DNA from 2 places in the Micromonospora sp. NPDC005174 genome. Region 2 is predicted to be linked to the other one. Evidence: riboswitches for the same ligand, from Rfam matches in the RefSeq annotation. Region 2 holds a riboswitch; the other holds the start of a gene.
What was found. A riboswitch is a leader RNA that binds a small molecule or an ion and turns the genes downstream of it on or off. The one in region 2 is predicted to bind thiamine pyrophosphate.
Positions count from the first base shown of each region.

Region 1: it holds a riboswitch for thiamine pyrophosphate, as region 2 does, so the genes downstream of both, ABZU91_RS23460 (ECF transporter S component) here and thiE (thiamine phosphate synthase) in region 2, are expected to answer to the same signal.

Region 1 covers NZ_JBEXIJ010000024.1:40,432-55,197, forward strand. The annotation lists gene ABZU91_RS23450 (energy-coupling factor transporter transmembrane component T) at 1-526, opposite strand, end outside; gene ABZU91_RS23455 (ABC transporter ATP-binding protein) at 579-2,006, opposite strand; gene ABZU91_RS23460 (ECF transporter S component) at 2,092-2,679, opposite strand; TPP riboswitch at 2,757-2,861, opposite strand; gene ABZU91_RS23465 (alpha/beta fold hydrolase) at 2,969-3,799, shown strand; gene ABZU91_RS23470 (AAC(3) family N-acetyltransferase) at 3,823-4,629, shown strand; gene ABZU91_RS23475 (SIS domain-containing protein) at 4,626-5,375, shown strand; gene ABZU91_RS23480 (DUF6328 family protein) at 5,530-6,033, shown strand; gene ABZU91_RS23485 (acyl-CoA dehydrogenase family protein) at 6,139-8,184, shown strand; gene ABZU91_RS23490 (hypothetical protein) at 8,218-8,385, opposite strand; gene ABZU91_RS23495 (hypothetical protein) at 8,624-9,232, opposite strand; gene ABZU91_RS23500 (GNAT family N-acetyltransferase) at 9,358-9,801, opposite strand; gene ABZU91_RS23505 (Fur family transcriptional regulator) at 9,808-10,206, opposite strand; gene ABZU91_RS23510 (metalloregulator ArsR/SmtB family transcription factor) at 10,203-10,502, opposite strand; gene ABZU91_RS23515 (metal ABC transporter permease) at 10,616-11,482, opposite strand; gene ABZU91_RS23520 (metal ABC transporter ATP-binding protein) at 11,485-12,246, opposite strand; gene ABZU91_RS23525 (metal ABC transporter substrate-binding protein) at 12,243-13,193, opposite strand; gene ABZU91_RS23530 (hypothetical protein) at 13,248-13,505, opposite strand; gene ABZU91_RS23535 (antibiotic biosynthesis monooxygenase) at 13,535-13,876, shown strand; gene ABZU91_RS23540 (hypothetical protein) at 13,901-14,380, shown strand; gene ABZU91_RS23545 (glycine--tRNA ligase) at 14,495-14,766, shown strand, end outside.
Region 2 covers NZ_JBEXIJ010000017.1:38,440-53,205, reverse strand. The annotation lists gene ABZU91_RS19575 (ThuA domain-containing protein) at 1-4,285, opposite strand, end outside; TPP riboswitch at 4,576-4,685, shown strand; gene thiE (thiamine phosphate synthase) at 4,680-5,303, shown strand; gene thiO (glycine oxidase ThiO) at 5,300-6,394, shown strand; gene thiS (sulfur carrier protein ThiS) at 6,394-6,594, shown strand; gene ABZU91_RS19555 (thiazole synthase) at 6,591-7,370, shown strand; gene ABZU91_RS19550 (thiamine phosphate synthase) at 7,367-8,032, shown strand; gene thiD (bifunctional hydroxymethylpyrimidine kinase/phosphomethylpyrimidine kinase) at 8,029-8,814, shown strand; gene thiC (phosphomethylpyrimidine synthase ThiC) at 8,832-10,424, shown strand; gene ABZU91_RS19535 (hypothetical protein) at 10,531-13,530, opposite strand; gene ABZU91_RS19530 (cupin) at 13,608-13,916, opposite strand; gene ABZU91_RS19525 (LLM class F420-dependent oxidoreductase) at 13,913-14,766, opposite strand, start outside.

The sequences.
Region 1 (14,766 bases), on a different contig from region 2:
CCCGGCGGGCCATGCTGATCATCTGCCATTCCTGACCGAGCAGCGGCACCAGCCGGAACGCGGCCAGCGCCCCGACGGCGAACCGCGCCGGCGCCCTCGCGTTCTGGATCAACGCGTCCGCCAGGTCGGTCGGGTCGGTGGTGGCGAAGACGATCACGCCGGGCAGGGCCACCGCGAAGATCCGCAGCACCAGGCCGAGCGCGGTGAGCAGCACGCCGGTGCTCACCAGCACCGGGCCGGCGTCCAGCAGAACGCGACCGGACTGGTCGGCGGCGAAGAGCACCAGGGTGACCAGGATGCCGACGGCGCTGAGCAGCAGCGGCAGGGCACGCCGGGCCAGCACCCGGTAGCGGAGGCCGAACAGCGGCAGGACCGCGAGTTCGACGGCGATGGCGATCGCGGGCGCCAGCGGGTCGAGCGTGGCCAGCAGGGTGAACGAGAAGAGCAGTGCGGCGGCGAGCTTCGCCACCGGGTTGCGCCGGGCCAGCGGCGCCCCGGGCCGGGCGACCGGTTCGATGCTGATCATCGGTGCGACTCCCGTCCGGCGTCGAGGCGTCGGTCGCGACGCGCCGGCACGGTCACGACCGCTCCAGGGTGACGGTGCGGTCGGCGAGCGCGGCGACGAAGTCCACGTCGTGGGTGACGCTGACGACGCCGTGCCCGGCGTCGCGCAGGTCGGCGAAGAGGTCGACCAGCTCGCCCCACGTCCGCCGGTCCTGGCCGAAGGTGGGCTCGTCGCAGATCAGCAGGCGGGGCGCGGTGGCCAGGGCCGTCGCCACGCTGAGGCGTCGCGCCTCGCCGCCGGAGAGGGTGTACGGGTTGGCCGCCGCGAGCCTGGTCAGCCGCAGCCGCTCCAGCAGCCCGGCCGCCGTCTCCTTGACCGCCGCCTCGGGTTGGCCCGTCCGGCGTGGGCCGAGCGCCAGCTCGTCGAAGACGGTGCCGGTGACGAACTGGTGCTCCGGGTCCTGGAAGACCGACCCGATCCGTCGGGCCAGCGCGGGCGCGCGCCAGCGGTGCGGGGGAGTGCGGTGGTGGGCGCCGGCCAGCTCGGCCGAGGCGGTGACCCGGCCCGTGCCCGGTTTGAGCAGCCCGCCGAGCAGCAGCGCCAGGGTGGACTTGCCGGCGCCGTTCGGTCCGCGCACGGCGAGCGCCTCTCCGGCGCGTACCGTCAGATCGGTGGAGCCCAGCCGGGGCGGCAGGCCGAGCCGGTCGGCGGTGAGCAACACGTCGCCGGCCGCGGCGGTGGCCCGGCGCGGCGCGACGGGATGGCCGGGTACCCAGACCCCCTCGGCGGCGAGGGTGTCACCGTGCGCGGCGAAGACCACGTCGGGTGGCCCGTCCGCGCGGACCCCACCGCCGGGCTCCAGGACGACCACCCGGTCGACCAGGGGCAACGCCTCGGCGACCCGGTGTTCGACCAGGATCAGGGTGGTGTCGGCGTCCAGTGCGCCCGCCACGGCGCCCCGGACCAGGGCAGCCCCGTCCGGGTCGAGGTTGGCGGTGGGCTCGTCGAGCAGCAGCAGGCCGGGCCGCAGCGCCAGCGCGCCCGCCAGGGCGAGACGCTGCTGCTCGCCGCCGGAGAGGGCGGCGGTGCCGCGGTCCCGGGGGTACGGGAAGCCGACCCGCCGCAGCGCCTCGTCGACCCGTGGCCAGATCTCGTCGGTCGGTACGCCCCGGTTCTCCAACCCGAACGCCACGTCGTCGCCGCTGCGTGCCATCACCAGCTGGGTCTGCGGGTCCTGGAAGACGATGCCGACCCGTTCCCGGCCCTTGCGGGGGTCGAGCCCGTCGATCTCGACGGTGCCCTCCTGCTCACCGGAGTCCTCCGCCAGCAGCCCGGCCAGCGCGCTGAGCAGGGTGCTCTTGCCGGCCCCCGAGGGCCCGAGCAGCAGGACCCGCTCGCCGTCCTCCACCCGGAGGTCCACCCCGCGTACGGCCCAGGCCCGCCGCCCGGCGTGCCGCCACCCGAAACCCCGCAGCAGTACGCCCACGACCCCTCCCTCCATGTCCTCGCCGGTGATCAAGAGGTTCGCGTCAGAATTCCGCCTGCCGATGACGCGAACCTCTTGATCACGGGGTGCGCGCGCAGGTCTAGATCAGCGCGCGGGTTCGGCCGGAGGGGAGGCGGTCCAGGGCGCCGGTGTTGGCCAGGGCGCGGGTGAGCAGCCAGCCGCCGACACCCGCGATGATCGTGGCGCTGACGATGGTGAGCAGCGCGTACGGGATGCGGTAGTCGCCCAGCGCGTAGTCCGCGTTCCAGACGAAGAAGTCGAACAGGGCCGCGCTGAGGCCCGTCAGCGCGCCGGCCAGCACGGCTGTCGGCAGCCGGTACGACCGGTAGCGGAACGCGGCGAACGCCAGCTCGGCCCCGATGCCCTGCACGATGCCCTGCGGGATGACCGTGCCGGCCCACTGGCTGCCCAGCAGCGCGGAGACGACCGCGGCCACCGTCTCGCAGTAGAGCGCGGCGCCGGGCTTGCGGATGACCAGCCCGCCGACCACGGCCGGCAGCAGCCACACGCCGTAGATCAGCGTCTGCGCCGGTGGGAAGAAGGCGAACGCGCCCTCGGTGGCGCTCCAGACCAGGCCCCAGGCCCAGAAGATGACGCCGAAGGCGACCGCGATCACCGAGGCGACCACGATGTCGATCGTGCGCCAGCGGTTGGTGGTGTTGTCCATGCTGTGCTCCCAGTTCAGTGAAACGAACCAGGAGAAGACGCACGCCGCGCGTCCGGTGGCACCGGACTCACGGCGCGGCTGGAGGTCGACCGAACTCCCTGCGCTGGCATTACCCAGATCAGGTTCGAGGGTCTGCGGGCGTGCCCGCACTCTCAGCGCTGTGCGCTCCCCTGTCGGATGTGAAGTTGTCTCGCTGACGCTAGCACCGACCAGGGGTAACAGCCCAGCAGGGCGTCGTGACGTGCGCGCATCCGGGCCGGCACGACGACGGCTGGGTAGGCTGACGATCATGCAGGTCGACGCGCGGGGTCTGACGTTCGAGGTACGCACCGGCGGCCCGTCCGACGGTGCCCCCATCCTGCTCCTGCACGGGTTTCCGCAGCACAGCGGCGAGTGGGACGCGGTCGTGCCGCCACTGCACGCCGCCGGCCTGCGCACGTACGCGCTGGACCAGCGGGGTTACTCGCCGGGTGCCCGGCCCGCCGAGGTGGCGGGGTACCGCATCCCCGAACTGGTCGCCGACGCGGTCGCGGTGCTCGACGCGCTCGGTCTGGACGCCGTGCACCTGGTCGGCCACGACTGGGGCGCGATAGTGGCCTGGGCGGTGGCCGCCGCGCACCCTCAGCGTGTCCGTACGTTGACCGCGGTGTCGGTGCCCCATCCGGCGGCCATGGCGCACGCGCTCGCCACCGACGCTCAGCAGAAGGCCCGCTCGTCGTACATCGCGTTGTTCCGTAAACCCGGCAAGGCCGAGAAGGTGCTGTTGGCGTGGCACGCGACGGCGCTGCGCAAGCTGCTGGGCGGGGTCGGCGACGCCTCCCGCGTCGACCGCTACGCCGACCCGATGCGCGAGCCGGGCGCACTGACCGCCGCCCTGAACTGGTACCGGGCCATGTCCCGTGCCGACCTGGCCGCCGTCGGCCCGGTCGCCGTACCGACCACGTACGTGTGGAGCGACCGGGACGTCGCGATCGGCCGGGCCGCCGCCGAGGCGTGCGCCGCGAACGTGACCGGCGACTACCTCTTCGTACCCCTGGCCGGGGTGAGCCACTGGATCCCGGACGCCGCGCCCGCCGTGCTGGCCGAGGCGGTCCTGGCGCGGGTCGCCGGGACGGCCTGAGCCGTGCCGGGCGGGGGAGAGTCGTGACCGTTCCCGTCGGCGGGCCGGGCACTCGCCGGTCGATCGCCGCGGAGCTGCGCCTACTGGGCGTACGCCCCGGATCGACGGTGCTGGTGCACGCCGGGATGCGCCCGCTGGGCTACGTCTGTGGCGGGCCGCAGGCGCTGGTGCTCGCCCTGCGTGACGCCCTCGGTCCGGACGGCACGATCGTGGTGCCCACCCACACACCTGACAACAGCGACCCGGCGCAGTGGCGGAATCCGCCGGTGCCGGTGGACTGGTGGCCGTTGATCCGCGCCGAGATGCCCGGCTTCGACCCGGTGGTCACGCCGAGCAGGCACATGGGCGTGTTCGCCGAGACGGTCCGCTGCTGGCCGTCGGCGCTGCGCAGCGGGCACCCCCAGGTGTCCTTCGCCGCGCTCGGCCCGGCGGCCGAGCGGGTGGTCGCCGGGCACACCCTGGCCGACATGCTCGGCGAGGGATCTCCGCTGGCCCGGCTCTACGACCTGGACGCCGACGTCCTGCTGCTCGGGGTCGACCACAGCGTCAACACCTCGCTGCACCTGGCCGAGTACCGCCGACCCGCCCTCGTGCGTGAGCGACTGGGCGCGGCGGTGCGGACCGCCGACGGTGGCCGCGAATGGGTGTGGTGGCAGGACGTCCGGATCGACGGAAGTGACTTCGGCGCGCTGGGCCGCGACCTCGACGACACGGCGGTGGTCCGCGTCGGCCCGGTGGGCGCCGGAACGGCGAGGTTGGTGGGCCAGCGGGCGGCTGTCGACTTCGCGGTGCGGTGGTTCGCCCGCAACAGACGGATGGAGGACGTATGACGGTGAGTGCCGAGGACTACCTGACCGTGGTGACCGAGACGATGTCCCGGGTCGCCGCCAGCCAGCGGGAGGCCGTGGGCCGGGCCGCCGATCTGATCGCCGACGCGGTACGCGCCGACGGGGTGGTGCACGCCTTCGGTACCGGGCACTCGGAGGCCCTCGCCATGGAGATCGCCGGTCGGGCGGGCGGGCTGGTGCCCACCAACCGGATCGCCCTGCGGGACCTGGTGCTGCTCGGCGGCGAGCCGGCCGACGTGCTCGGGCCGCTGCTGGAGCGGGACCCGGCGGTGGCGCACCGGCTCTACGAGCTGGCTCCCGTACGGCCCGCCGACGTCTTCGTGCTCGCCTCGAACTCCGGGGTCAACGGCGCGATGGTCGAGTTCGCCACGCTGGTCAAGGAGCGGGGCCATCCGCTGGTGGCGATCACCTCCGCGCAGCACTCCGGCCGGATGACCTCCCGCCACCCGTCCGGACGCACGTTGGCCGATCTCGCCGACGTGGTGCTCGACAACGGCGCGCCGTACGGCGACGCGACGCTGCCGCTGCCGGGCGGCGGCGCGGTCGGCGCGGTCTCCTCGATCACGGCCGCGCTCCTGGCCCAGCAGGTCACCGTGGAGGTGGTCGCCCGGATACTCGCGGCGGGGGAGCGGCCCCCGGTCTACCTGTCGGCCAACATCCCGGACGGGGACGCGCACAACAACGCGCTGGAGGCCCGGTACGCCGGTCGGATTCGCCGCGGGTCCTGACCCGGTCCGGTCGATCGACGTCGCGGTGTCCGGCGGGTGGCCGGCAGATGGCCGGGACATGTCGTGAACCAGTTTCGTGCTCGGCCGTGTGGGGCATTGGCGTTGCTGCCGGCGGCCGGGACCGCCGGCAGTACCGTCTGACCGGAGGTAGCGCGTGTCCAAGGAGACCGAGAAGCAGCGTTGGCAGCGCAACTTCGCCGACCTGCTCCAGGAGTTGCGGGTCGCCCAGACCGGCGTGCAGATCCTCTTCGCCTTCCTGCTCACCCTGCCGTTCAGCAACGGGTTCACCCGGACCAGCGAGTTCCAGCGGGACGTCTACATCGTCGCCCTGCTCGCCGCTGCCGCCGCCACCGCGATGATCATTTCACCGGTGGCGTTCCACCGGGCGCTGTTCCGTCAGGGGCGCAAGCCGGAGCTGGTGCGGTTCGCACACCGCATGGCGACCGGCGGCCTCGGCTTCATGCTCATCGCGATGGTCAGCGCGGTCCTGCTGATCACCGACTTCGTGCTGGACCGGCCGATCGCCTTCGTGCTCAGCGCGCTGGCCGGCCTCTGGTTCCTCGCCTTCTGGGTGTTCCTGCCGTTCGCGCGGCGCAACTGGGGTGACGACGACATCGACGACGAGGACGACGACCCGGCCACGCTCAGCGCCGGCTGATCTCCCTCGATGTTCACGCCACGCTACCCCTGGGTAACAACCGGGGGTAGCGTGGCGTTAGTCGCGCACGTCGACGCAGCCACATCGAGTTTCGAGGGGGCAGCCGTGACCACGACACAGGACGGCCGACCGGCACCGGACGGCCCCGATCCCGAAGCCGCCGCCGGCACCGCTGCGCCGCCCGCCGCCGGAGCCGCTGCCCCGCCCACCGCTGGCACCGCCGCACCGCTGCCCGCCGAGGCCGGTCAGGTCTCCGAGAAGGAGGCCCGCAGGGTCGCCGAGGCGGCCCGCGAGTCCACCTGGGACCGTCCCAGCTTCGGCAAGGAGCTGTTCCTCGGCCGGTTCCGGCTCGACCTCATCGACCCGTGGCCGCGCTCCGACCCGGACGACATGGCCCGTGCCGAGAAGTTCCTCGGCCAGCTCCGCGCCTTCGTCACCTCCGAGGTGGACGGCGCGGCCATCGAGCGGGACGCCTCCATCCCCGACTCCGTCTTCCACGGGCTCGCGGACCTCGGCGCGTTCGGCATGAAGATCGACCGGAAGTACGGCGGCCTGGGGCTGAGCAACCTGCACTACTGCCGTGCCCTCATGCTGGCCGGCTCGGTCAGCCCGGCGATCGGCGCGCTGCTCTCGGCCCACCAGTCGATCGGCGTGCCGCAACCGCTCAAGATGTTCGGCACCGCCGAGCAGAAGCAGCGTTTCCTGCCCCGACTTGCCGCGGGTGAGGTCTCCGCGTTCCTGCTCACCGAGCCGGACGTCGGCTCCGACCCGGCCCGGCTCGCCACCACCGCCGAACCGACCGAGGACGGCACCGGCTACCGGCTCAACGGCGTGAAACTCTGGGCTACCAACGGCACCGTGGCCACCCTGCTGGTGGTGATGGCCCGGGTGCCCGCCGCCGATGGGCGACGCGGCGGCATCACCGCGTTCGTGGTGGACGGTGACAGCGCCGGCATCACCGTGGAACGGCGCAACGAGTTCGTCGGCCTGCGCGGCCTGGAAAACAGCCTGACCCGCTTCCACGACGTGTTCGTGCCCGCCGAGAACGTCATCGGCGGCGAGGGCAAAGGACTGAAGATCGCCCTGACCACGCTGAACACCGGCCGGCTCTCCCTGCCGGCCATGTGCGTCGGCGCCGGCAAGTGGGCGTTGAACGTCGCCCGGGGATGGGCCGCCGACCGCGTCCAGTGGGGCCGTCCGGTGGGCGCGCACGAGGCGGTCGCCCAGAAGCTCTCCTTCATCGCCGCCACCACGTACGGCATGGAGACCATGCTCGACCTGTGCTGCCTGCTCGCCGACGACGACCGCAACGACATCCGGATCGAGGCGGCGCTGGTCAAGCTCTACGCCAGTGAGATGGCCTGGAAGATCGCCGACGAGTTGGTCCAGATCCGGGGTGGGCGCGGCTACGAGACGGCCGACTCGCTGGCCGCCCGCGGTGAACGCCCGGCCACCGTCGAGCAGGTGCTCCGCGACCTGCGCATCAACCGGATCTTCGAGGGCTCCACCGAGATCATGCACCTGCTGATCGCCCGGGAGGCCGTCGACGCCCACCTGTCGGTGGCCGGCGACATCATCGACCCGGAGGCGGGACTCGGCCGCAAGGCCCGCGCCGGCGCCCGCGCGGGAGCGTTCTACGCGAGGTGGCTGCCGACCCTCACGGTCGGCAAGGGCCAGAGCCCATCGGCGTACGCCGAGTTCGGCCCCCTCGCCGGCCACCTGCGCCAGGTGGAACGCTCCTCGCGCAAGCTGGCCCGCTCGACGTTCTACGCGATGTCCCGCTGGCAGGGGAAGATGGAGCGCAAGCAGGCGTTCCTCGGGCGAATCGTGGACATCGGCGCGGAACTGTTCGCCATGTCCGCCGTCTGCGTCCGGGCAACCGCCGAGCGCGACACCCGCCCGGAGAACGTCGAGCTGGCCGACCTGTTCTGCCGGCAGGCCCGGGTCCGGGTGGACGCCCTGTTCGCGGCCCTCTGGGACAACACCGACTCGGTCGACACCGCCGCCGCCAAGCGGATCCTCGCCGGCCGCTACGCGAGCGTCGAAGGGGGCGTGGTCACCCCGTCCGACGAGTTGCCCTGGGTGGCCCGCTGGCAGCCCGGCCCGTCCACGGCCGAGGACGTCCGGCGCCGTATCCCGCCGAAGCCGTAACCCGCCGGTCGCGCCCGGTCGCGGCGTGCCGTGTCAGCGTGCGACCGCCCAGGCCAGCACTCCCGCCAGGATCAGACCGTTCAGCCCGGCCAGGGCGAGGTACGCGGCGGGTGGGATCTTCTTGCCCCGGCGGACGAAGGAGACCAGAACGGCGGCGTAGCCGAGCAGCAGTACGGCGATGACGATCAGGAAGTAGAACACCCGACGACCTTAACGGCCTGGATCCGCAGGCAGACTGCGGCAGGCGGGGGTAACAGGCGGTTGATCCACACCAGGTCACCGATCTGGGGGTATCCAGCGGCCCGGACACCCCCAGATCGCCGACCTCGTGTCGATCACGGTCAGCCACCCCGCCTCCGCCGTGCCGATGCGCCAAGATCCACGGACACGGGCTCACGCACGAAGCACGCGCTCACGAGCAGAGCGACGACGGTCGGGCTCATCGGCTTTTGTTGCGTAGGCCGAGTTGGCGTAGCTCCAGCGCGGCCAGGGCGTCGACTGTCTCGTCGTCGCCGCGTCGCCAAGCCTCGGCGACGTCGGGGGCGATCCGGGTCAGCCGACCCAGCGGTTGGGTGGCCAGCGCGCGGAGCGCGAGCAGGTCCCGCCCTGCTGGCCCGGCGGCCAGTTTCGCGGCCGATCCGGCCCGGCGCATCCAGCGCAGCCGCAGCGGCAGCCAGCCGAAGAGCACCAGGCCGAGCGGAAAGATCAGCACTGCGATGGCGAGGGCGAGGGCGAGCTGGTCGACCAGGTGCTGCTGCTCCCGGCCGGCGTCGGCGAGCCCTCGGGCGGCGTCGGCGGCACGCTGGAAGGGCGCGGTCAGTTCGTCACCGACCAGCGGCACCCGGCGAACCTTGCCTCCGGCGTCGGCGAGGTTGTCGGCAAGGCCGGCGCCGGCGCCCTCCAGCTTCTGTCCGGGTACGGCGAGCTTCTGCACCAGGTCGTGCAGCCAGAGTGCGGCGCGGATCGCGACGTACACCCAGATGACGACGAGCAGGTCGGTGAGCAACTGGCGGACGGCGGTCGGAAACCGATCGGCGTAGATCTTCACGCCGGACAGCGTGCCACGAACGACAGCGGCCCGGCACCCGTCGATCGGCGCCTGGGAAGGTCCTCGGCCGGAGCGCCGCAGCCGGGCCCCGATCAGACTGGCCGCAGGTCCACAGAAAGCCGCGATCAGGCGAGCCGCAGGTCCACGAATGCGATGGTGTCACCCGGCAGGACGTACCGGTCGGTTTCCACGAAGCCGTGCTGGCGCGCGAACCGCAGGCCCTCGTCGTTGGACGCCAGGACGACGGTCTCGATCGCGGTCGCCCCCAGCTCGCGGGCCTGCGTTAGCCCGCGCTGGTAGATCTGCTCCCCGTAGCCGCGCCGACGGCTGCCGGGCAGGACCCGTGCGATCACGGTCGCGGCGTCGGGTGCCGGAGGCCGCACGGTGGAGCAGCCCACCGCCGTCCCGTCGAGGTACGCGACCTCGAGGATGTTGCGCTGGGCGCGAGCGACGATCTCGTCGGCCGACAGGGGAGCCGTGGGGATGATCGAGTTGTGGATGTGCTGCCAGTCCAGCAGTGCCAGTGCACTGCCTGCCGGCTGGACCGGCGTGAACCGAAGATCCGGCACGGCTGGTCAGCGCGCACACGCGGGGCAGGTGCCGAAGATCTCCACGGTGTGGCTGACGTCGGCGTACCCGTGCTCGGCGGCGACCCGGTCGGCCCAGCTCTCCACCGCCGGGCCGGCCACCTCGACCGTACGGCCGCAGGCCCGGCAGACCAGATGGTGGTGGTGCCCCTCGCTGCACCGGCGGTAGAGGTGCTCCCCACCCGGCGGGCGCATCACGTCGATCTCGCCCGCGTCGGCCAGCCCCTGCAAAGTGCGGTAGACGGTGGTCAGGCCGACCCGCTCGCCGCGCTGCCGGAGCATCGCGTGCAGATCCTGGGCGCTGTGGAAGCCCTCCATCTCGCCCAGCAGCGCGCTCACCGCCGAGCGCTGCCGGGTGTTGCGCACCGCGGCGCCGCTCTCGCTCATGATCCCTCCCCCGCGTGGCTGACCGCGTCCGCCACGATGTGCGCGACGTGCTCGTCGACCAGGCTGTAGGCGATCTCCCGGCCTCGGCGGGAGCCGCGCACCACGCCCGCTCCGCGCAGGACCCGCAGGTGCTGGGAGACCAGCGGTTGGGCGGCGCCCAGCTTTTCGACCAGCTCGTGCACACATCGTTCGCCGTCGGCGAGTTCGCTGACGATGGCCAGCCGGATGGGCGCCGACAGGGCTCGGAGCAGTTCGCTGGCTCCGTCGAAACCCTCGTAGCCTGTTGCGCTGGTCATCTTGCAACGGTAACCAATACCACCGACATCCGCCGATCAGGCTGAGGGCGCGTGCCGAAGCCCCTGGCGGGCCTGCGGCGGGCCCAGACGAGCGAGGGCGTTGACAACGCGCCCTAGTCCAGGACGACCTCGTGCGGCTCGGCGGCCGTCATGGACGCTGGCACGGCACGGCGGCGCAGCCCACGCCAGATCGCGCCGGCGACGGCCACCACCAGGAACGAGGCGATCGCCAGCAGCACCACCGAGGCCCCCGGCGGGGTGTCGGCGTTGGCGGCCACCCAGACGCCGGAGCCGGCGGCGAAGAATCCGAGCGCCATGGCGGCGGTCATCGTGCTGCGGAAGCCCCGGGTGACCTGCTGGGCGGTGGCCACCGGAACCACCATCAGCGCGCTGATCAGCAACACCCCGACGGCCCGCATCGCGATGGTCACCGTGACCGCGGTGGTGACCGCGATCAACAGGTTGAGGGTGCGCACCGGCAGGCCGGAAACGCGGGCGTACTCCTCGTCGTGGCTGATCGCGAAGAGCGCCGGCCGCAGGGCGATCATGGTGATCAGGATCGCCGCACCGAGCACTCCGACGGTGACCAGGTCGGCCGTCGACGTGGAGAGCAGAGATCCGAAGAGGTAGGCGTTGAGGTTGGCGCTCGTGGCGTCCGAGAGGCCGACCAGCAGGACGCCACCGGCGATGCCGCCGTAGAAGAGCAGGGCGAGGGCCAGGTCGCCGGAGGTACGCCCGCGAGCGCGGACCAACTCGATGGCGATCGCGCCGGCGGTGGCGACGAGCACCGCCACCAGCACCGGCGAGCGGTTCAGGAGCAGGCCCGCGCCGACGCCCGTCAACGCCACGTGCCCGATGCCGTCGCCGATCAGCGTGAGCCGCCGCTGCACCAGGTAGATGCCGAGCGCCGGCGCGGCGAGGCCGATCACCAGCGCGCCGATCAGGGCACGCTGCATGTAGGGGTACTGGAAGAGTTCCATTGTCAGTTGCTCCACAGCCCGGCGGGCTCGTCGGGACCGTGCGGGTGCACGTGGTCGTGGTCGGGCTCCGCGTGGTGGCCGGCCGGGTCCGGAACCGGGCCGTCGTGACAGATGCCGCCCTGGTGGACGACGACCGCCCGACTGATCACCGGTCGCAGCGGGCCCAGCTCGTGGGCCACCAGCAGGACCGTGCCGCCGTCGGCGACGAAGTCGCGCAACGCGCCGGCGAACGCTTCCTGGCTGGCCGCGTCCACCCCGGCGGTGGGCTCGTCGAGGATCAGCAGTTCCGGCTGGCCGGCCAGCGCGCGGGCGATCAGAGTGCGCTGCTGCTGACCGCCGGAGAGGGTGGACACCGGATCGGTGGCCCGGTCGGCGAGTCCGACCGCGTGCAGAGCCGCGTCGACGGCGACCCGGTCGGCCGCGCCGGGCGGGCGCAGGATGCCCCGGCGGGCCAGTCGACCGGAGGCCACCACCTCGCGGACGGTGGCGGGCACGCCTCCGCCGGCGCCGAGGCGCTGCGGGACGTACCCGATGCGCTGCCACTGGCGGAACTGGCGCAACGGCCGGTCGAAGAGGGTGATCGAGCCGGCGCCCAGCGGCACCAGGCCGAGGATCGCGCGAATCAGCGTGGACTTTCCGGAGCCGTTGGCGCCGAGGACCGCGACCACCTCTCCGGCGGTCACGGTGAGTGAGACGTCCTGGAGCACGGGACGGCCGTCGTAGCCGACCGCGCCGTGCTCGACGGTGATGACGGGGGTGCTCACGAGCAGCTCAACGCCGTCCGCAGGGTCTGCAGGTTGGTACGCATCACCGAAAAGTAGTCGGCGTCGCTGCCAGGGGCGAGTCCTTCGATCGGATCGAGCACCGCGGTCTTCGCGCCGACCTGGCCGGCGATCGTCTCGGCGACCTTCGGGCTGACCAGCGACTCGAAGAAGATCGTGCTGGCTCGGTGCTCCTTGGCCTCCTCGACGACCTGGGCGAGTCGCTGCGGCGAGGGCTCGACGTCGGGGCTCAGCCCGGTGATGCCGACCTGTTGGAGGCGGTAGCGGTCGGCCAGGTAGCCGAAGGCGGCGTGGCTGGTCACGATCTCCCGCCGCTGGCAGGTCGCCAGACCCTTGCTGAACTCGCCGTCGAGGGCGGTCAGGTCGGCGCGCAGGCTCGCGGCGCGGGCGGTGTACCCGGCGGTATGGCTCGGGTCGACCGTGCCGAGCTGGTGGGCGAGCTGGTCGCCGATGGCGGCGAGCCGGGTGGGGTCGAGCCAGACGTGCGGGTCCTTGGCGTGCTCGTGCCGCTTGTCGCCCTGTTCCTCTTCGCCCTCGTGGTTGTGGCCCCCGGCGCTCGCGTCCAGGAGCGGTTGCACGCTTGCCACGTCGAACACGCGGGCATCGTCGTCCTGCGCGATCGCCTCGTCCACCGCGGGCTGGAAGCCCTTCAGGTAGACGATCAGTTCGGCCTCGGTGATGTCGCCGACCTGGCGTGGGCTCAGTTCCAGGTCGTGCGGCTCGGCCCCGGGCTTGGCCAGGTTGGTGACGCGGACGTCGTCACCGCCGACGCGCTCGGCGAGGAACTGGAGTGGGTAGAACGCGGCCACCACGTCGACCCGTTGGGGATCGGCGCCGGCCGGGCCACCGGTGGAGCAGCCGGCGACGGCACCGAGGGCGAGCAGGGCGGTCGCGGCGGCCAGGGCGCGGGACGTGGTGCGGTTGGTCATGTGCCCAACTGTCCGTGGTAACGACAATGATTGTCAAAAACGCATGCTTGCATGTCAGAGCAGCTTCGCCAGACCCACCGTGACCAGCAGAGTCAGCATCAGCAGCCGGATCAGCCGGGTCTGCGGCGCCTGAACCGACCACGTGGTCGCCAACAGGGCGATCAGGGCGGCGGCTAGCGCCAACGTCAGCACCCCACCCACCGCCCCCGGCGTGAAGAACGCCACCAGCACCACCACCAGGGCGAGCAGGAACACCGACGTCGGGTTCGCCCCGGCCAGACGGGCCAGCAGGGGGCGCTGCGTACGCTGCATCCCACAGACTCTACGAGGAGGAACCCCCGGTGCTGGTGACCAACCGGTTCGTGGTCGACGTCGATACCGCCGACGGCTTCACCGAACGGGCGCACGCCGCCCTCACCGCGCTCGCCGCCTGCCCCGGCTACCTGCGCGGTCAACTGGTCCGGGCCCTGGACGACCCCCGGTACTGGTCACTCGTCACCGAGTGGGAGTCGGTCGGCACCTACCGGCGGGCGCTGGGCGCCTTCGAGGTCAAGGTGAGCGCGGTGCCGCTGCTCGCCGAGTCGGTCGACGAGCCGTCCGCGTACGAGGCGCTGGCCAACGCCGCGCCCGGGGGAGCCGTGGTGGTCGCCGAGAGTGATCGGGCCGCTGGTCCTTACCGCTGAGCCGTCGGGCACTACCCTGCTCCTATGACCGCACCCGCCCCGCCGCCCGGTCCCGGTGTGGCTCCGCCGTTCGCCGCACCGCCCACCGAAGGTCGGCGGACCCGGCTCTGGATCGGCCTCGGCGTCGGCGCCCTGGCCGTGCTGCTCTGCTGTGGCGGCGGAGGCACGGCCGTCGTCGGCCTGGCCGTGAGCGGCGTGCAGGCGGTACGCGAGCAGGGCCGCACGGTGACCGGCGACTATTACCAGGCGCTCGTCGAGCACAACTACGGCAAGGCGTACGACCAGCTCTGCGACGACGCGCAGCGGCATGAGTCCCGCCCCGAGTTCGAACGGCGGGCGGCCGCCGAGCCGCAGGTCACCGGGTTCCGGGTGGGCGAGGTGGACACCACCAACCTGACCGTCGGAGTCGACGTGACCCTCGACGGCGGCGAGCGGGAGCGGCAGCAGGTCAGCCTGGGCCAGGACGGTCAGACCGGCGGCATGGAGGTCTGCGGGGTGAGCTGACCCGCCCCCGGTATTCTGCTGGGCTCGGGACGCCGGTGGTCGTACCGTTGTCCCGAACCGACCGATCCATCCACATCTCGCCCCCGCCGACCGCCAGCCGGCGTAGGAGGAAACATGCCAGCCGACCGTATCGACGCCGTCGTCAGCCTCGCCAAGCGCCGAGGCTTCGTCTTCCCCTCCAGCGAGATCTACGGAGGCACCCGGTCGGCGTGGGACTACGGTCCGCTCGGCGTGGAGCTGAAGGAGAACGTCCGCCGGCAGTGGTGGAAGACCATGGTCCAGCAGCGCGACGACGTCGTCGGCCTGGACTCCGCGGTGATCCTGGCCCGCAAGGTGTGGGAGGCGTCCGGCCACATCGCCGAGTTCGTCGACCCGCTCACCGAGTG
Region 2 (14,766 bases):
TCCAGTCGCCCGAGGGCGCGGTCTGGAGGATGAAGTTCTTCGGCCCGGTGTTGTCGGTGCCGTAGATGTCACCGTTGGGCACGTCGATCCGCAGCGCGCCATCGGTCACCCGGTAGCCGTTGGGGTCCTCCCGCAGGATCGCGTCCCACCGGCACTTGTCCAGCGTGCTGCCGGTGAACTCGTCCGACGGCTCGACCGGGCCGGCCGGAGCGTCCGGCGTGACCACGAACGAGTCGAACGCCGCGTCCACCACGGGCGCCTCGGTGCCTCCGTTGAGCGCGAAGACCCCGATCCGCGGGTTGGTGATGCCGGCGAGCGCGGCCGAGCGGCCGACCGAGGTGAACGTCTGCCCGTCGCCCGAAACCGCGGCGGTCAGGTTCGTCCCGTCGCTGGTGATCCGCAGGTACACGGTGTCACCCGCCGGCGCGTCAGCGGCGTCGGCAGCGTCGTTACGCGGCGTCGCGGCCGTCTCGGAGATGAACTCCACCCGACGGCTGCCGTTGTACAGCAGGTCCACCTTGGCGTAGTTGTCGTCGTCGCCGTACACCAGCAGGCCCGCCTGCTGGTAGTTGGCCGTCACCGGAAGCGTGACCTTGGTGGTCATCTCCCAGGCACCCGTCGGCGCCGCCTGGAGCACCAGGTTGGTGGCGTCGTTGCGAGCGCCGTAGAGGTCACCCACCGAGGTGGGCAGCTTCAGCGCGCCGCCACTGAGGGAGTAGAGCTGGTTCTCCCGGACCACGCTGGTCCACCGGCCCTTGTCCAACGTGTTGCCGTTGAAGTCGTCCGAACGCGCCCCGAAGCAGGACGTGTCCGGCGCGGTCACCCGCACCGGCACCGTTGCGTACGACTTGGCACCCTTGCTGTCGGTCACCGTGAGGGTGGCCGTGAAGGTGCCGACGCTGGTGTACGTGTGGCTGGCGTCCAGGGTGGACGCCGTACCGCCGTCACCGAAGTCCCAGGCGTACGTCAGCGGGGTGTCGCCCTCGGCGTCGGTGGCCGTGCCGTCGAAGGCGACGGTGACCGGCGCGGTACCGGTGGTCGGGGTCGCGGTGGCGGTGACCACCGGCGGCCCGTTCTCGGTGACGCCGCGACCGACGAAGTCCATCCAGTTGACGTTGAACAGCGAACCCGTTCCGCCGTTCGGGTCGCGGGCCACGAAGTACAGCGAGCCGCTCGCGGCACCGGTGACCGGCGCGCTCACGTCCGTGTACGTCTGCCACGCTCCGGTCGTCGGAACGGTGGCCGTGGCCACGATCGGTCCGTCGACCGCACCGGCGTGGACCTCGATCCGACCGCCGGCGGCGGCGGATGCGGCCCGGAACCGGATCTCGGTGATGTTGGTGAGGTTCGCCGGAACGAGCGACCACCAGTCGCCGTCCTCGATGAACGCGATGCTCTGGCCGCCACCGGCGGTGTCGGTCGCGGCCTCCCGCTGCACGCCGGCGTCTCCGCCGCCGGTGCTGCCCGCAACCCGTCCGGTGGCCGTGAAGTACTCGGCCTGCTTCTGCTTCGGCTGCAGGATCTCGATCTGCCGGCCGGTGAGCGCGCCGGACCCGCCAGCCCCACCCTTGTCGGTGTACGTGGCCTCGAAGACCGCGAACACGTTGGCCTCGGCGCCGTGCCCGGAGGCGAGCGACGTCTGGACCGTGCCGGTGCAGCCGGTGTGCTGCTCCAGCGGGTGGGCGTGCTCGTCGTGACCGAGCAGCACCTGGAGGTTCACCTTGGTGCAGTCGATCTGCCCGTCCTCGGGGTCGGTCACCGTGACCGTGTAACGGACCTGGTCACCCCAGTTGAAGAAGCCTCCGTCCGGCGGAAAGTCGATCTTCACCGTCGGTGCGGTGTTGCCCACGGTGACCGGCACGTTGGCGACCGCGGTGCGGCCCTTCGGGTTGGTCACGGTGAGCTGGGCGGTGTAGTTGCCCGCCGTGGCGTACGTGTGCGTCGGGTTGGCCTCGGTGGAGGTCTGCCCGTCGCCGAACGTCCACGCGTAGGTGAGCGCGCCGCCGTCCGGGTCCCGGGAGCCGGCGCTGGAGAACGTCACCGTCAACGGCGCCGGACCCGAGGTCGGGTTGGCGGTCGCCGCCGCGATCGGCGCACGGTCACCGGCGGTGTAGTCGATCCGGTAGACCCCGGAGTCGTCGTTGTTACCGCCGAAGCCGCTACCCCACTCGATCAGGTACAGCGCGCCGTCCGGACCGAACTCGAAGTCCATCGGGCGGATCATCGACATGCCGGGGAGGAGCTGGTTGATGTCCACCAACGACTTGCCGTCGGCGGTCATCTGCATCGTGTACATCTTGTTCTGGTTCCACTCGCCGAGCAGCGCCTTGCCGTCGAAGTAGGCCGGCCACTTGCGGGTCGAGTTGAGGTTGGCGTCGTACCGGTAGGCCGGACCGCCCATCGGGGCGCCACCGCCGCCGATCTCCGGGTACCGCGCGTCCCCGGCGTAGCCGTAGTCGACGGTGGCCGGAACGACCGGCGGGAGGTTGGTCAGGCCCGTGTTGTTGGGCGAGTTGTTCACCGGCGCGGCGCAGTCGAACTTCGGACCACTCGGACCGGACGGGAACGTGTAGTCGTTGTACGCCTCGTTCGTGCCCGTGCAGTACGGCCAGCCGTAGTTGCCGGGGGTCACGACGTTCCACTCGACCAGGCCACGAGGGCCCCGGTTCGGGTTGTCCGCGTTGGCGTCCGGCCCGTAGTCCCCGACGTACAGCGTGTCGGTCTTCGGGTCGGTGCCGATCCGGAACGGGTTCCGGAAGCCCATCGCGTAGATCTCGGGACGGGTCTTCTCGGTGCCCGGGGCGAAGAGGTTGCCGGACGGAACCGTGTACGTCCCGTTGTCCTCCGGGTGGATCCGGATCACCTTGCCGCGCAGGTCGTTCGTGTTGGCCGAGGTGCGCTGCGAGTCGTAGTCCTGGCGACCCGCCCGCTCGTCGAGCGGCGCGTACGCGTTGGACTCGAACGGGTTGGTGTTGTCACCGGTGGCCAGGTAGAGGTTGCCGGCGCTGTCGAACGTCATGCTGCCGCCCGCGTGGCAGCAGGTGTTGCGCTGGGTGTCGACCCGCAGCACCTGCTTCTCGCTCGCCAGGTCGATGGTGTCGCCGGTCACCGTGAACCGGGACAGCAGGTTGCGCGTGACGTTGTCGTTCGGGGCGTAGTACAGGTACACCCACTTGTTGGTGGCGAAGTCCGGGTCGAGCCGGATGCCGATCAGGCCGTCCTCGTTGCCGGTGAAGACGTCCAGGTCGACGGCGGTGACGGTGTTGCCGGTGTCCGGCTTGATGATCTGGACCCGACCGTCGCGCTCGATGTAGAAGACCCGCCCGTCGGGGGCGATGTCCAGCTCCATCGGGTTGCTGGTGTTGCTGTCCAGCGTGACCTTCTCGAAGCTGGAGGTCTTCGACGCGCCACAGTCGGCGTCGACCACGCCGGCCGCCGTCTGGATGCCACCGAGCAGGTGCTTGAGGAACTCGGGCTCGGCGTACGACTCACGGGTGTGCCCGCCGCCGGTGTACCAGGAGCGGCCACCGTCGAAGTCCTGACACCACGCCGTCGGGTGGTCGGCGCCCATCGCGCCGGCGCCCGGGGTGTAGCTCTTCTCGTCCAGGCTGGCCAGGACGTGCACGTCCGACCGGGGGTTGGTCTGGAAGTTGTACCACTCGTCGAACCGGGACCAGCGCTCCGGCAGTCCGGTGGTGGACGGGTGGGCCGGGTCCTCCACCTTGACGGTGGCCTGCTGGTTCTGCGGGTGGTTGGCGAAGTACGCGCCGACCAGGTCGCCGTACCAGGCCCAGCTGTACTCGGTGTCCGAGGCGGCGTGGACGCCGACGTAACCGCCGCCGGCCTTCACGTACCGCTCGAAGGCCGCCTGCTGGTCGGCGTTCAGGACGTCACCGGTGGTGGAGAGCCAGATCACAGCCTTGTACTTGGCGAGGTTGGCGTCGCTGAACGCGGCACCGTCCTCGGTGGTGTCCACCGTGAAGCCGTTGGTGGCACCGAGTTGCTGGATGGCGGCGATGCCGGTGGGGATGGCGTCGTGCCGGAAACCGGCGGTCTTCGAGAAGACCAGGACGGAGTAGGGGTCGGCCGCTGCGGCCTTCGCTGCCTTCGGTGGTGTCTTCTGCACCACCTTGGAGAAGGGAGTCGCGGCTTGCGCGTCTCGCGGTGGGACCTGCGCTGCGACCGGAGCCGCCTGCGCCGGAGACCCGATCAGGGCCGTCGACGCGAGCGCGAGGGACAACAGGGTAGCGGTGAGTGGTACGGGGGCACGACGAGAACGGGACACGCCGCCTCCAATGTCGCGGTGGACAGGACTCGCGGGGCCGGCTCGCCGAAGACCGTCCCAGATGGAGCCGGTGGAGACGCCGTGCCAGGGCGTCCACGCCGGCATTTTGTCGATTCGCTGAACAAATTAGTTCTGCTGCATCGATGTCCGGCAAGATGCCGGCGGGTAACGGTTCTGCAACGGCGGGCGACATTCCGAACAGGACCGGAGAAAGTACCCCGATCGATCTCTCGCGCCGGGGCGGCGGGCTCTCCCTTGGCAGCGGAGGCGATGTGTCGTACGGTGACACGCAAGTAACCCACGGGAGCCCGGTGTACCGGGCTGAGAGGGGGGCTGACAGCCCCCGACCGTCGAACCTGATCCGGGTAATGCCGGCGCAGGGAGGAGCGTTGCCGTGCCGTCCCTCGGCCGACTGCATCTGATCACCGACACCCGACCCGGGCGCGATCCACTCACCGTGGTCCGGGCCGCCCTCGCGGCGGCCCGCGCCGACCTCGTCGTGCAGGTCCGGGTGGAGGACTCCGCCACCGACCGCGAGGCGTACGACCTGGCCGCCCGGGTGCTGGCGCTGTGCGCGCCGTACGGCGCGACGTGCCTGGTCAACGACCGGCTGCACGTGGCGCTCGCGGTGGGCGCCGCCGGTGGCCACGTCGGCGCCGACGACCTACCGGTCGCCGCGGCCCGGCACGTGCTCGGCGCAACCGGCGTGCTGGGCGCCACCGCCCGCGAGCCGAGGACCGCGATCGAGGCCGTCGTCGCCGGGGCCAACTACCTGGGCGTCGGCCCGTGCCACGCCACGAGCACCAAGGTCGGTCTGCCCGACCCCATCGGGACCGTCGGGATACGCGACGTCGCCGACGCCGTCGACGTGCCGGTCATCGCGATCGGCGGGGTGACCGCCGACCGGGTGCCGGCGCTCCGGACCGCCGGGGCGTACGGGGTGGCGGTGGTCGGGGCGATCTGCTCGGCCGCCGACCCCGCGCGGGCGACCGCCGAACTGCTGCGGGCGCTGGCGTGACGCGTACCGAGGTGGCGGTGGTGGGCGGGGGCCCGATCGGGCTGGCCGTCGCGTGGCGCTGCGCCAGCCGGGGCCTGCGCGTCGAGGTACACGACGCGGCACCCGGATCGGGGGCGTCGGGCGTCGCCGCCGGGATGCTCTCTCCGGTCGCCGAGGCGTACTTCGGTGAGCGTGGGCTGACCGAGCTGCTGGTGGCCTCCGCCGCCCGTTGGCCCACGTTCGCCGCCGAGCTGACCGAGGACAGCGGCACCCTCATCGGCTACCGGACCGAGGGCACGCTGATGGTCGGGCTGACCGGTGACGACCTGGCCGAGGCCCGCCGGCTCTGGGCGTACCAACAGGGTCTTGGTCTGCCGGTGACGCCGCTGCGCCCCACCGAGCTGCGCGACCGCGAGCCGGCGCTCGCCCCGCGGGTGCGCGGCGGCGCGCTCGCGCCCACCGACCACCAGGTCGATCCCCGGCTGCTGGTACCGGCGCTGCGCACGGCCGCGCGGCGGGCCGGCGCGGCGTTCGTGCCGCGACCGGTCCGGCGGCTGTCCGACGTGGACGCGAGGGTCACCGTGGTCGCGGCCGGCTGCGGTGCCGCCGCCCTCACCGGACTGCCCGTGCGGCCGGTGAAGGGCCAGATCCTGCGGCTGCGTGCGCCCGGCGGCGTCGCGCCGGGCTTCCGGCACGTGATCCGGGGGTACGCCGACGGCGAGCACGTCTACCTGGTGCCCCGCACCGACGGCGAGGTGGTGCTCGGGGCGACGGTCGAGGAGCGGTCGGACACCACAGTCACCGCCGGCGCGGTGCAGCGACTGCTGCGCGCCGGTGTCGACCTGCTACCCGAGCTGGCCGAGTACGACCTGGTGGAGGCCGTCGCCGGTCTGCGGCCCGGCACCCCGGACAACGCGCCGATCCTGGGGCCGCTGCCCGGCCGGCCGGACGTGCTCGCCGCCACGGGACACCACCGGCACGGCATCGTGCTCACCCCGGTCACCGCCGAGGCGATCACCGACCTGGTGCTCACCGGAGTGCCCGACCCGCTGCTCACCGGGTTCGGTGCCGACCGGTTCGCCGGCCCGATGCGCGGTTTCGAGGAGGAGTGATGAAGTTGACGGTGAACGGGACCGGGCGCACTGTCCCCGGCGGCGCGTCGGTGGCCGATCTGGTCGGTGACGTCGCGCCGCACCAGCGTGGCGTCGCGGTCGCGGTCAACGGCGAGGTGGTGCCCCGGACCGGCTGGCCGGTCACGGAGCTGCACGACGGCGACCGCGTCGAAGTGCTCACCGCCGCGCAGGGCGGGTGAGCGGCGTGCCGTTCGAACTGGGTGGGGCGACGTTCGGCTCGCGGCTGATCCTGGGCACCGGTGGGGCCGCGAACCTGCACGTACTGGAACAGGCGATCCGGGCGTCCGGTACGGAGCTGGTCACGCTGGCGCTGCGCCGGGTGGACACCGCGCCGGGCACCGGGGGAGGGCTGCTGGAACTGCTGGACCGGTGCGGGGTACGGCTGCTGCCGAACACCGCCGGCTGCCACACCGCGACCGAGGCGGTGAAGGTGGCCCGGCTGGCGCGCGACGCGTTCGACACCGACTGGGTGAAGTTGGAGGTCATCGGCGACGAACGGACGCTGCTGCCCGACGGGGTGGAGCTGCTCCGCGCCGCCGAGGAACTCGTCGCGGACGGCTTCACGGTGCTGCCGTACACCAGTGACGACCCGGTGCTCGCCCGCCGCCTCGCGGACGTGGGCTGCGCCGCGGTGATGCCCGCCGGCGCGCCGATCGGTTCGGGGCTCGGCATCGGCAACCCGCACCACATCCGGCTGATCCGGCAGAGCGTGGACGTGCCGGTGATCCTCGACGCCGGCATCGGCACCGCGTCCGACGCGGCGCTGGCCATGGAGCTGGGCTGCGACGCGGTCCTGCTGGCCAGCGCGGTCACCCGGGCCGCCGACCCGGTGGCGATGGCGACGGCGATGCGGTACGCCGTCGAGGCCGGACGCCTCGCCGCGGGCGCGGGCCGGATCGCCCGGCGTTTCCACGCCCTGCCCTCCACTCCCGACGAGGGAAGACCGGACCTGTGACGGGGTTGGTGCCGCCGGGGGTCGTCCTGTTGACCGACCGGCTGGTCGCCACGGGCGGTCTCGAACGTGTCGTGGCGGGGGCGGTCGCCGGGGGAGTGCGTTGGGTCGTGCTGCGGGAGAAGGACCTGCCCCGCGCCGAACGCGCCGCTCTCGCCGTCGACCTGCGCGCGATCCTCGCCGACGTCGGCGGGACCCTCGTCGTGGCCGGCCCCGACCCGCTGGGCGGCGACGCCGTCCACCTGCCGGCCGCCGGCCCGTACCCGCCGCCGGCCCTGCCGCTGGTCGGCCGATCCTGCCACAACGAGACCGAACTGAACCGCCTGACCACCGAGCACTACGCCACAATCTCCCCGATCTGGCCCACCCGGACAAAGCCCGGCTACGGCCCACCCCTGGAAGTCGCCGGCCTGCGCGCGCTCGTCGCGGCCAGCCCGGTGCCCGTCCTAGCGCTCGGGGGGGTGGAGACGCCAGAACAGGTAACGGCCTGCGTCGAGGCAGGAGCCAGTGGAGTGGCAGTCCTGGGCGCACTCATGCGAGCAGAGAACCCATCCTCGATCGCCCAACTGATGACTAGCGCCTTCGAAGAGGCGGTCACCCAGAAGGTCCCAACAGGCCGGCACGGTCGGCCGCAGCCCCGAAGCGCAACCAAAGAGGAAAGATGACCCCGACGACAACCCTCACCATCGCCGGCTCCGACTCCGGCGGCGGCGCCGGAATCCAGGCGGACCTCAAGGTCTTCGCGGCGCTCGGCGCGTACGGCACGAGTGTCCTGACAGCGGTCACCGCGCAGAACACCCGGGGTGTCGACGCCGTCCTGCCGCTGCCGCCGCGCACGGTCGCGGAGCAGTTGGACAGCGTGCTCGTCGACTTCACCGTGGGCGCGGTCAAGACGGGGATGCTCGGCACGCCGGCCGTCGCCGACGTGGTGGCCCAGGCCGCCCGGGACGGCCGGTTGCCCCAGCTCGTCGTCGATCCGGTGCTGGTCGCCACGAGCGGCCACCGGCTGGGCGTGGTGGGCGCGGTGGAGCGGCTGCTCCCGTACGCGCGGGTGGCGACGCCGAACTGCGCGGAGGCCGCGGCCATCACCGGACGCGGCGTGGACGACGTGCCCGCGATGGTCGTGGCCGCCGAGGCCCTGGCCGCCGGCGGTCCGGAGTACGTGGTCGTCACCGGTGGTGACGTGGGTGGGGACGAGGCGGTCGACGTGCTGTGCGGCGGCGGTGTCACCACCCTGCTGCGCGCGCCCCGGGTGGACACCCGGCACACCCACGGCACCGGTTGCTCGTTCTCGGCGGCCATCGCCGTGCGGCTCGCGCTGGGCGATCCGGTGCCGGCGGCCGTGCAGGTCGCCAAGGAGTACGTGTTCCGCGCGCTGACCGGCGGGCGGAGTTGGGAGCTGGGCGCGGGGCGCGGACCGCTGGATCACTTCGGCTGGTCCGCCTGATCACCAGGGAGGTTGTCATGCAGGCACGAGGCAAGGTGTACGTCGAGGGTTCGCGGCCGGATGTGCGGGTGCCGTTCGCGGAGGTGGCGCTGACCGGCGACCATCCGCCGGTGCGGCTCTACGACACGTCCGGCCCGGGATCGGACCCGCAGGTGGGGTTGCCACCGCTGCGCGGCCCGTGGATAGCCGAGCGGGGTGACGTGGCACCGGTGCGGGGCGCGGGTACGCCGTTGGCCGGGATGGACGGTCGTCGTCCGACGCAGCTCGCGTACGCGCGGGCCGGCGTGGTGACGCCGGAGATGGAGTTCGTGGCGATCCGGGAGAACGTCGACCCGGAGCTGGTGCGGGCCGAGATCGCCGCCGGTCGGGCGGTGCTGCCGCTCAACGTGAACCACCCGGAGTGCGAGCCGGCGATCATCGGGAAGGCGTTCCTGGTCAAGGTGAACGCCAACATCGGCACCTCGGCGGTCAGCTCGTCGGTGGCCGAGGAGGTCGAGAAGTTGACCTGGGCCACCCGCTGGGGCGCGGACACGGTGATGGACCTGTCCACCGGCAAGCGGATCCACGAGACCCGCGAGGCGATCGTGCGGAACTCGCCGGTGCCGATCGGGACGGTGCCGATCTACCAGGCGTTGGAGAAGGTCGGCGGCGACCCGGTGAAGCTGAGCTGGGAAGTGTTCCGGGACACCGTCATCGAGCAGGCCGAGCAGGGCGTCGACTACATGACGGTGCACGCCGGGGTGCTGCTGCCGTACGTGCCGTTGGCCGTCGACCGGGTCACCGGGATCGTCTCCCGGGGTGGCTCGATCATGGCGGCCTGGTGCCTGGCGCACCACGAGGAGAACTTCCTCTACACCAACTTCGCCGAGCTGTGCGCGATCCTCGCCCGCTACGACGTGACGTTCTCGCTCGGCGACGGGCTGCGGCCCGGCTCGATCGCGGACGCCAACGACGAGGCGCAGTTCGCCGAACTGCGCACCCTCGGCGAGTTGACGACTGTCGCCTGGGAACACGACGTCCAGGTGATGATCGAGGGCCCGGGCCACGTGCCCATGCACAAGATCAAGGAGAACGTGGACCTCCAGCAGGAGTGGTGCCACGAGGCCCCGTTCTACACGCTCGGGCCGTTGACCACCGACATCGCGCCCGCGTACGACCACATCACCTCCGCCATCGGCGCGGCGATGATCGGCATGTTCGGCACCGCCATGCTCTGCTACGTCACTCCGAAGGAGCACCTCGGCCTGCCGGACCGCGACGACGTGAAGGCCGGCGTGATCGCGTACAAGATCGCGGCGCACGCGGCCGATCTGGCCAAGGGTCACCCGGGCGCGCAGGAATGGGATGACGCGTTGTCGAAGGCGCGGTTCGAGTTCCGCTGGGAGGACCAGTTCAACCTCTCGCTGGACCCGGAGACCGCTCGGTCGTACCACGACGCGACCCTGCCCGCCGAGCCGGCGAAGACGGCGCACTTCTGCTCGATGTGCGGTCCGAAGTTCTGCTCCATGAAGATCACGCAGGAGCTGAAGGAGTACGCGGCCCGTGGCATGAAGGACAAGTCGGAGGAGTTCGTCTCCGGCGGCGGAAAGGTCTACCTACCGCTGGCCTGACGGAGTGGCCGCTTCGGCCTGGTCAACTCTGGTTCCGGGAAGTCGGGGTGTCCTGGCCGGCAGGAAGGCCCGGATTCTCGGAACCAGAGTCAATCAAGCGGGTCGTTCACTCGCGGTGGTGACGGCCGGTGGAGCGCAGCGAGCGACGGCCGTTCTCCGGCTCGGGCTCGTTGTCGGTGACCGGCTTGCTGAGGCCGGCGACCCAGTCGACGAACTCCTCGTCCTGCGCGGGCAGCGGCTCCGCCGCGTCGGGCGCGGGCCGGCTCTCTTCGTCGGCCCGCACCCGGTTACGCCGGAAGAGGCCGCCGAGCCGCCCCCGCCGGGAGGACTGCCGCCCGTCGTCGGTGGACGCCCGCCCGGGATCGTCCGCCGGCTCGGCACTGCCGGCGGTGGTGGACGCACCGCCCTGCTCCGGTACGACCGGGGTGATCGACGGCGGCACGATGGACCTCGCCAGGGCGGCCATCGCGCTGGCCTGGTCGGTCCGGCCGGTCCTGCCGAGGGGCTGGCCCGGCGTGCTGACGGCTGGTCCGGTGGTGTCGGCGGTCGTGGCGGGCGATGCGCTTCCCTCGGGCGCGCTGGTGTTGTGGTCAGGCGTACCGGTGCTCTGATCCGGTGTTCTGGCGCGGCGGGTGGTGTCGAAGGCGTCCCAGGTGGGCACGCGGCTCAGGTCGGGCAGGGGTGCCCGGTGCCGGAAGCGGGGCGTCCAGTCGGTCGAGTCCTCGGCGCTCGCGGGCGTGTCCGCGGTCGGCGGTTCCGGGTCGGTCGACGCCGTGGTCCAGGACGGGATGGCCGACCAGGCGGGAGCCGCCGGCGTCCACCGGTCGCCCCCCGCGTCGCCGGCAGTGGGCTCGCCGAACAGCGACGTGCCGGCGCGGCCCTCGGTCGTCGCCTGTTCGGTGCGGCGGCCCACCCTGGACTTCGTGACCGGCGTGGAACCTTCGGCGGTCTCGGCGAGCCGGCTCGCATCCTCTTCGGCGGTCTGGGCCTGCGAGTCGGTTCCGGCAATCCGTGCCGCTTCGCCAGGCTCGGCGCTTCCACTCTCGGCGGAGGGGCGCGGCGTGTCCTGGTCGAGCGGCCGATCGGTGTCGACGCCTGTCACGTCGGCGCTCTTGCCGGCGCGGGTCGTCCGCTTGGCGCGTCCGCCGGTCGCTCCCTCGGTGCTCGTCCCGGTGGGTGCCGTTCCGGCCGTGGCCGTCGCGCTGGCGCTCGTCTCGGTGGGTGCTGTTCCGGTCGGTGCTGTTCCGGTGGCTGCGGCCGTGCCGTCGTCGGCGGCGGTTGTCGAGGTGGCGGCCGGGACGGACTTCGGCTTGCGCGCGCGACGCGGCTTGGGCGGGGACGCGTCGGCGGCCCGGTCGCCCGCGCTGTCCGCGCTCGACGTGCCTGCCACGTCCACGACCTGCGGATCCGTGCTTCGCATGCTCGGCGTGCCCGTGCTCGGCGTGCCCGCGCTCGGCGTGCCCGTGCTCGGCGTGCCCGTGCTCGGCGTGCCCGCGCTCGGCGTGCCCGTGCCCGTGCTCGGCGTGCGGGCGCTGGCCGTGGTCGGAGTGACGGTGGTGCCCGCGACCGGAGTGCCGGTCGCACCGGAGCTGTCCGTGGTGAGCGGAGCATCGGTGGCGAGCGGGGCCACGGTGCCGCTGATCGTCGTGCGGTCGCTGCCCGGCGCGTTGCGGCCAGGCGTGTCGCTGTTACTCGCGCTGTCGCCCACCGCGTCGGGCGTCGGGCTGACGGCTGTCGTCCCGGCCGTGGGGGGCTTCGCAACGGCACGGACCGGGTCGGCGGCACCGGCGGTCGCGTCCTCGTCGTGACTCGACGGCTGCCGCCCGGCGGTGAACTCGCCGGTCGGGTCGGTCAGCCAGGAGGCGCGGGGCGGCGTGGGGTCGTGCCGCTCGCTGGCGGCGGACGCGTCCCGGGTCGCGGCGTCCCCTGCCGACTCGGCGGTGTCGGACCGCTGGCGGGGGCCGGCGGGTCGAGGGGCCTGGCCCGGGTGCGTCGCCTCGGCGGGGACCGGGCCGTGCTGGCCGCTCGCGGTGGCAGACGGCCAGTCCCAGTGGGCGGGGACGGTGCGTACACCGGGGGTGTCGTCACCGGCGCGCGGACCCGGAGCCGTCTCGACCAGCTGTCCGCCGGCGTGCCCGGAGTGGTCCTCGGTTCGATCCGTCGACGTCACCGGCTCGCTGCCCGGCAGCGTCGGGCCGGCGGGCAGCGGGCGCAGGATGTCGGTCGGCGTGATCGCCTCGGAGTCGGCGGCGCGGACGCCGAGAGGCCAGCGCAGCAGGGCGGCGGCCGTCGCGCCGAGGGCGCCAGCGAGGACCGCGATCAGCGCTGCGTAGTAGGGGGTCGTCTGGTAGCGGTCGACGGCGTCGCCAGGGCCCGCGGCCAGGTACGCGAATGCCACCAGCACCGGACCGGCCACCCCGGTCGCCGCGCTGATCAGCGGGACCTGGCCGCGCCAGCGGGCCAGTCCGGCGGTCGCCGCTCCCGCGAGCAGCGCCACGATCGGCAGCAGGAGCAGCGCCAGGCTCTGCGCGGCGGCGGCGTCCAACCAGTTCGGTTCGAGTACGCCGAGTCGGACCGTGGGCAGCGGACCGGTCGTGCCGAGTGACGGCAGGACGGAGATCAACGCCAGCAGCCAGATCGTCCCCGCCACGGCCGCCATGTTCCAGCCCAGTTCCGGCCGGAGCAGTACGGCGATGGCCGCCCCCGCTCCGACGACCGCCCCGAGGATGGCGCAGATGCCGACCGCCCAGACCGGGTCCACCGAGATCAACTCGGCGGCTCGGGCGGGCTGCATGCAGAGCGGGGCGACGGCTGTCGCGCCGAGCGCGGCGGCGCCACCGATGGCCAGGTGCCGGCCGGTGCTGGCCGGCGGGGTGTCCCGGCGGGCCAGACGTCCGGTCAGGACGGCGCCGGCGACGGCGGCGTTCGCGGCGAACCAGCCCACCCAGACGAGCTGGGCCGGCCACTGGTTGACGGTCGAGCCGGTGAAGGCGCCGGTGAGCCGGACGATGCCGAAGCCGTACGCGACGCCGAGTTGGCCGGCTCCGGCCAGCACGCTCACCCCGAGCGCGGTGAGCAGCAGTCTGCCCCAGGTCCGATAGGCCATGTCCGGCACGTTACGCACCTGGTACACCCGATCGCCACCGGCGCGCCGCGCGGCGCGCCGAGGCGCGCCCGGCGGGTCTACTTGAGTTCGACCAGTCGGGCCAGGTATGTCGTGTCCCCGACATTGGTGAGCATGTGCACCGCTCCGGGGTCGCGGTAGACGACCCCACCGGTGGGCTCGTCGGCGTCGATCCGGGTGCCGTCGATGGTCTGCACGACGTTCTTCGCGCCCTGGATCGCCACCACCAGGTAGGGGTGGTCGTGCCGGTGCAGGGGCTGGCGCTCGCCCGGTTCGAGCCGGATGTGCCAGACCCGGACCCGGTCGTTCTCGTACACGATCTCCTGGCCCACGGGCCCGAGTTCGGTGCCGTCGATCACATCGGTCATCGTCCACCGTCCAGTTGGGGAAGCACCTCGGCGGCGATCAGTTCGAGGTGGTCGAGGTCGTCGAGGTCGGTGAGGCGTAGGTGCACCCGCGTGGCGCCGATCCCGGCGAACTCGCCGATCCGCTGCACCAGCTCTGCCGGCGAGCCGACCACCGGGTCCTCCGGTGGCAGCGCGCTCTTCTCGTGCAACGGCGCGGCCCGGCGGGCGGCCTCCGCGTCGGTACGTCCGACGGCCACCACGATCCCGGCGGAGAGCACCAGCGGGGCTCGCCCTCTCTCCGCCCGACCCACCCGGTCGCACGCCTCCCGGACGCGGTCGTACGCTCCGGCGGTCTCGGCCACCGACTTGAACGGCATGTTGAACTCGTCGGCGTACCGGGCGGCCAGCTCGGGGGTCCGCTTGGGACCGCGTCCGCCCACGATGATCGGCGGGCCGGGCACCTGCGCCGGTTTGGGCAGCGCGGGGGCGTCCACCAGCCGGTAGTGGTCACCGGTGAAGCTGTACGTCTCGCCCAGCGGGGTGGACCACAGCCCGGTGATCACCTCGAGCTGCTCGGCCAGCCGGTCGAACCGCTCGCCGACGGCCGGGAACGGAATGCCGTACGACGTGTGCTCGCGCTGGTACCAGCCCGCGCCGATACCGAGGTCGACCCGGCCGCCGCTCATCTGGTCGACCTGTGCGACGAGCACGGCGAGGGGGCCGGGCAGGCGGAAGGTCGCCGACGTCACCAGGGTGCCCAGCCGGATCCGTTCGGTCTCCCGGGCCAGCGCGGCGAGGGTCAGCCAGGCGTCCGTCGGGCCGGGCAGGCCGCTGTCGTCGCCCATCGACTGGTAGTGGTCGGCGCGGAGGA